3 regions of the Oceanobacillus sp. FSL W8-0428 genome follow, and region 2 is predicted to be linked to each of the others. Evidence: predicted binding sites of a transcription regulator. Region 2 holds the regulator's gene; each other region holds the start of a gene.
What was found. Region 2 encodes NrdR, which represses ribonucleotide reductase genes. Its sites were predicted from a motif close to AACACNATATATNGTGTT; they were not measured.
Positions count from the first base shown of each region.

Region 1: a site for NrdR is predicted at 1,049-1,066, ahead of MKY30_RS20100 (vitamin B12-dependent ribonucleotide reductase). Genes of this name have one in related genera too.
Region 3: a site for NrdR is predicted at 1,064-1,081, ahead of MKY30_RS23440 (anaerobic ribonucleoside triphosphate reductase). Genes of this name have one in related genera too.

Region 1 is NZ_JBBORB010000001.1:4,187,974-4,190,250, forward strand. It holds gene MKY30_RS20100 (vitamin B12-dependent ribonucleotide reductase) at 1-986, opposite strand, end outside; gene MKY30_RS20105 (rhodanese-like domain-containing protein) at 1,319-1,693, shown strand; gene gcvPB (aminomethyl-transferring glycine dehydrogenase subunit GcvPB) at 1,787-2,277, opposite strand, start outside.
Region 2 is NZ_JBBORB010000001.1:3,599,454-3,601,730, reverse strand. It holds gene MKY30_RS17165 (replication initiation and membrane attachment family protein) at 1-939, opposite strand, end outside; gene MKY30_RS17160 (hypothetical protein) at 936-1,109, opposite strand; gene nrdR (transcriptional regulator NrdR) at 1,099-1,572, opposite strand; gene MKY30_RS17150 (cytosolic protein) at 1,593-1,976, opposite strand.
Region 3 is NZ_JBBORB010000001.1:4,875,972-4,878,248, reverse strand. It holds gene MKY30_RS23445 (TraB/GumN family protein) at 1-851, shown strand, start outside; gene MKY30_RS23440 (anaerobic ribonucleoside triphosphate reductase) at 1,155-2,277, shown strand, end outside.

The DNA.
Region 1 (2,277 bases), 590 kb from region 2:
ACAATCCCTTGATATAAATCAAATTCGGTTTCAGTCAGCGGCGTAAATTTTAATTTTTCTTTTGCCAGCTGCTTAATTTGTTCGTCGTCCGTATTTTCTATTAAATAACGTAATATACGCGGATTTTGCATCTTAGAAATAATAAATTCAATAATATCCGGGTGAGAATCAACAAGCATAATCATTTGCGCACCTCGTCTGGAGCCGCCTTGTTCCACCAGATTTGTCAATTTAGCAATATCATCCAGCCAGGAAACACTGCCGGATGATTTTCCGTTAACGCCTCTAGCCAATGTGTTACGCGGTCTTAACGTGGAGCCATTTGTACCGACACCGCCGCCTCGTGACATTATCTCCATCACCTGCTTACGATGATCCGAAATTCCTTCGCGGGAATCTTTTACAAAAGGCATAACGTAGCAATTAAAATATGTTACATCTGTTTCAGCTCCTGCGCCATAAAGCACGCGCCCTGCAGGAATAAAGTTCATGGAAGCTAATTGCTTGTAAAATGCTTCAAAGGATGCAGCCTTTCTTTCTTCCGTTTCTTCAACCTCTGAAAGCCCAGTTGCATTTCTTTTGGCAATTTGTTCATAATAAATTTCCAAAGGCTTCTCGATAACATCAAGAGAACGCGTAATAATACCGCTTTCCCGCTCTTCTTCCTTATCTAATACACCAATATAATCTGATTCGACAGCCACTTTCGCCTTGTTTTCTTTCCAATTAATATCTATAATAAACCCTAGGCCCCGTGCCGGGAATTTAGGATCTGCTTTTACAGTCAGAACGACAAAATCGCCGTTTTTTAACGTTTTTTTCTCCATATCTTTAAAAGCATATCGATCCAGCATTACCAGCCTGGACACACCTTGATGTGTAATATGCATTTCCTCTGTAATTGAGTGTACTGCTTCGAATTTTTTTATATCTTCATTAAGCGCATCTATATTAATCTGTCTTAATGATTCCAAATGGATAGTCAATGTTATCGCTCCTTGTCATCTTACGATTAATTAATTATTAGTTTATCATATCCACTGCCCAAAATACAATATATAGTATCCATTTCATTATTTCGACACAATATATAGTTAATTATCAGAATAGCAAGTAATTCCCATTAAAATATTGGCTATTTTTTTATTCCCTTAAAATGGATGGGGAAACCTCTCCTTTATTAAAAATAACATCTGAAATTTGAAAGAAGACTATTTTTTTATAATAAATAGGGGTTTCACAAATAAAAACTTTGAAAAATAAAATCCCTGCCCATATAATGAATATGTAGAATATAAAGATAGACGGGGGAAACAAAATGACATTTTTACTTATTGCTTTAGTTGTTCTGCTTGCGGTTTCTATTTTTCGCTTTTATAGACAACGCACTTATCTAAATGGATTGACAGAAGAACAATTTCGAGAAGGATATCGTAAAGCACAGTTAATTGATGTTCGTGAACCGCAGGAATTTGAAAGAGGTCATATCCTTGGGGCGCGTAATATTCCGGTAACACAGATGAAGCAAAGACTTGTTGAAATGCGAAAGGACAAGCCTGTGTACCTGTATTGTCAAAATAGCAGTCGTTCCGCAAGAGCTGCGCAGCTGTTGCACAAAAAAGGATTTAAGGATATTTATCAGCTGAAAGGCGGATTTAAAAAATGGACTGGTAAGATTAAAACAAAAAAATAATCTTTTCTGGTTATCGCCATTGAAATGCATATTTAACGTTAAAAGCTGATTCAGAGCAAAAATTACTCTGAATCAGCTTTTATTATCTGTTATTTATGATATTTCCCCTTCTTCATATCGAAGTATCGGCTTACGAGCAGCTGTAGCTTCATCCATCCGTTTTACAATTGTATTGTGCGGAGCTTCCTGAACAATTTCCGGATTTTCTTCTACTTCCTTTGCAATATGAATCATGGTATCAATAAAGGAATCCAATGTTTCTTTAGACTCTGTTTCAGTCGGTTCGATCATCATTCCCTCTTCCACATTTAGCGGGAAATAAATTGTCGGCGGATGAAAATCAAAATCTAACAGTCTTTTTGCCATATCTAATGTCCGGACACCCAGTTTTTTCTGAATACTCCCTGATAGTACAAATTCATGCTTACAATGCTGCGGATACGGCATTTGAAATGCTTTTTCCAGTTTGCGCATCATATAATTCGCATTTAACACAGCATATTCACTGACTTTTTTCAGGCCTTCTGCACCCATCGTCCGAATATACGTATACGCACGTAAATTAATACCGAAATTCCCATAGA
Region 2 (2,277 bases):
GATATCCTGCTCAGATGCATGATTCCCATCTGATAGATCTTCTAATAATTGCTTTGGAGAAATTGTCTCCAGCTCTTGAATAAGCTGTTCTTCCTTTGTTTCAGGCTTCTTCATTATAGCCTCTGTATTCGCCGTTATCTTTTCTTTTAAACGGATAGACTGCCCGTTGTTACGGGAAATAAACATGTCGTGGCATGCTGATTTAAACTCTTCCTGATTCAATTTATTATCTTCATCAAGAGCCCACAGCAGTGCTTTCTCTATATCAACACTTTCTATGTCATACAATACCTTCATTTGATGAATAAGCTTTTTATTCGCAGAATTTAGGATTCTTTCAGCTGGAATAAACCGCTGCTTGAGCGTTTGTTCTATCCAGGAAAAATCCATTGAATCCTTTTCAGTGCACTGCCTCTTTGTTTTTACATTCTCAGCAACAGGCAAAGATGGTGTTATTGTATCAAACACTTCATTAAAATCAGCTGTTACCTCTTCGCCATATAGATGGCTATCCTTTACATAACGCGAATAAAGCTCATTATATTTTAGTTCTCCTATATGATGCAGCAGCAGCTGAGACAGCATTGCTTCCCTGAAAAATTGATTCGGAGAGTATGGGCACTGCACATTATACGTATAATAATCTCTGCCGTCCTCTGTTCTTTTATAAGTTTTTAATAACCCGATGGCTTCCAGCTTTATACGTGCACGGTAGATATCATCCAGTGTCAAATTTAAATATGTCATTAATGTATGGTGTGTCTGCACCTTTTGCACATGACCCACCTCATAAAACAAAGTATAGTATAAAGAAATTGCCTGGATACCGATTAACGGCTGATACAGATGTGTCAAAGAAGCATTAAAATCAAGTGGAGGCTGTTTGTCCATAACAACATTATATCCATCAATAGGAAGGATTTTTCCAATTACATTCATGATAACCCATCCTTTTTTGAAAAGTAAAAATGTATAAGAGTCTGCAATGTCTCTCGTGCGGCGAGTAACCGCAGTCCCAAATTTTGTCCGGCAGGGCCCTCAATCAAAAATGTTTTCGACTGGACGAGTAATCGCAGTCCCGGCCACATAATTTCATTTTTATTCTTCATGTGCTTGTTTATCCGTTTTAATAATTTCTTTCAGCTCGTCTAAGAAAACGGAGATATCCTTAAATTGACGATATACAGATGCGAATCTGACATAAGAGACCTCATCAACTTCTGCAAGTCTCTCCATCACCATCTCACCTACTGTATGACTGGAAACCTCAGAATTTCCTGTGTTTCGCAAACTTTTTTCTACTTCCAATGCAATGTTTTCTATCGTATCTATAGCTACAGGCCGCTTCTCACATGCTCTGATAATGCCTCTTGTCAGCTTTTCTCTCGAGAATTCCTGACGCATGCCATCTTTTTTCACAACAATGAGTGGTACTTCTTCAATCCGTTCAAAAGTGGTAAAACGAAATCCGCACTTCTCGCATTCCCGGCGTCTACGTATTGCTGCTCCCTCTTCTATCGGTCGAGAATCCAGTACTTTAGTATTTTTGTTATTACAGTTGGAACAACGCATTTCGTTCACTCCTTCTCAAATTACATTTCTATCTCCGGCAGCTGTTCATTTACATGCTGATATACTCTTCTTATTATTTTATTGCTATGGCCAAAATCAATATGGACAGGTGTTTCTGTCGTTACAGAAAAATCGAGTGCTGTATAGTATGGCCGAACCATAACAACTGTAGCGATAACTAAAACTTTTTTACCGCGTTTGCTGGTTGCTCCAATCTCTCCATGCTGATCGGAGCGTGCATGAATTGAAAAATCCGGACTCGAATTAAAATAATCCTCTACAGTTTGAATAACTGTATTCTTACTCGCTTTATAATACCTGGTTTTTAAAGACTTATCTATATGATTATCACTGGTTTCTGAATGATTATTAAAAAAACGTTTAATTTTATAACCCATCGACATATACATACACATCCTATATTTTCACTAGTAAGAGAGTGTTCAAAAAGTCCGGTGAAAAATAACCCTTCAGTATTCGTAAGCCTATGAAATCAGCTGTCAGGTTCTATTTATCTGCTTTATAAAGCGCACACTTCTTGAACATATGAATATAATAATTACGTGTGTACTATTTTAACATGATTTAAACATTTAAACTACTTTCCTAAAACGAAGAAGCATTCAGGTTAAACATAAAGCAAAATTTATTGAAATCATCCAAAAACAAGTAAAATTTTTCGGAGCTTCAATAAGATCATTTTTC
Region 3 (2,277 bases), 1.3 Mb from region 2:
CGGGCGAAACCGATAATGAAGAAGAGAACGGCGAAGGAAAAGGCGGTTTCTTATGGAAGGTGGAATCTGGTGATACAGAAATGTATTTGCAGGGAACGATTCACTTAGGAAACGATGATTTCTATCCATTAGATCCGGCTATTGAAGAAGCGTTTGATAGTGCAGATGTTGTTCTGCCTGAATTTAATTTACTGGAAGAAACGCCTTCACAGCAAGAAATATTAGAATATGCTACATATGTAGATGACAGTACACTGGAAGAAGAACTGCCGGAAGAAACATATGAGGAGCTTGCATCTATTTTTGAAGAGAATGGATTGGATTTAGAAACAATGAACGATTTTCAGCCATGGTTCGTGGAGATGATGCTGCTTGAACTTGTGACCATGACGAGTGACGTCGACTCACAATCTGCTGTCGATCTATATTTTCTTGAAAAAGCAACAGAGGAAGGGAAAGAAATTGTTTCTTTAGAAAGTGCGGAAGAACAATTTGAGGTGCTTAGCGGTTATTCCATGGAAACCCAAATACAGACATTGGAACTAGCAGTTGAGGGTTATGATGAGGCTGCTGAAGAGATGGAAGGGCTGGCTGATGCATGGCTTGAGGGAAATATCGAAGCAATGGAAACGATGTCCGATGGTTATGAAGAAGCAGGCATTAATGATGAATATATGGAAGAGTTGAATGATAAACGGAATATTGATATGGCAAACAGCTTGGATGAAATTTTACAGGAAGACAGCGGTCAGGTTTATTTTGTCTTTGTGGGGACGGCTCATTTCACCGTTGATCCAAGTATTATAACGGAGCTTGAAGACAAAGGCTATGAAGTAGAGCATGTTTATTAAATCAGATCTAAAATATTCAAAAATCTCGTAAGTATTCGCAGACTTACGAGGTTTTTCTATAATAAAACGAAATTATAGAACGTTTTTAACTGAAGCGGAAATGATAAAGCAAAAAATTATAGAGATATTTTAAAAAGTCATAAAATGTACATTTGAACTCCCTTGCATCTTCATTTAAGATTTAACTATATATAGTAATGTTTTTATCTTGTTATACTATATATAGTTTTGGGTAAGTTAAATAGAAATACATTGAAAACATGAAGAAATGAATGGATGGAGAAGAATAGGGAGGCATAGAAAATGGTAGAAATAAAAGAAGCCCCTGCAAGCACAAATATAGATTTAATGCAGGATTTTAAGGATATTGTATCCAGCTCTAATCAGGATTTAATCCAGGAGAATGCAAATGTTGACGGAAAATCACCGTGCGGACAAATGAACAAATTTGCCAGTGAGAGCGCTAAATTTTATGCAAAACAAAATATGCTGCGTCCGGAAGCAAGGCAGGCAATGGAGGATAACTATATTCATATTCATGATTTAGATTACATGCCTACAGGAACAGCGACCTGCTGTCAAATCCCTTTGGGAAAATTATTGAAAAAAGGATTCAACACAGGGCATGGACATATGCGATCCCCGCAAAGCATTATGAGTGCGATGGCATTAGCGGCAATTGTTTTTCAAAGCAACCAAAATCAGCAGCATGGTGGTCAGAGTTTTCAAGCATTTGATTATGATTTGGCTCCCTATGTGAAGAAATCCTATGAAAAACGGCTTCATAAATTACAGCAATATCAGCTTCCCCTTGATCAAAAGGAACTGGAGAAATTAGCTTGGAATGAAACAGAGCAGGAATGTTACCAGGCGTGTGAAGCATTCATACATAATTTGAACAGCCTCCATTCCAGAAGCGGCGGTCAGGTTCCATTCACGTCTATTAATTACGGGACAGATACAGGCAGGGAGGGGAGGCTGATTATAAAAAATCTGCTTTTAGCTACACAATCAGGATTAGGAAAAGGAGAGACCCCTATTTTTCCAATTCAAATTTTTAAAATGAAAAAAGGGGTTAATTTTTACAAAGGCGATCCAAATCATGACTTGTATCAGTTAGCTCTCGAAACAACGGCAAAACGGCTTTTCCCAAATTTCAGCTTTATTGATGCACCGTTTAACTTAGCTTATTATGAAGAAGGGAATCCTGATTCAGAAGTAGCTTATATGGGCTGCCGTACACGTATTATGGCAAATCGGCATGGAGAGGAAAACAGTGTAGGACGTGGAAATATTTCGTTCACCAGTATTAATCTAGTAAAAATAGCTCTTACAACTTCAACCATGGAAGCATTTATGCAGAAATTAGAGGATTATGCAGAAATCGTTATTCGTCAATTATATGAACGGTATTTATTTCAGACGA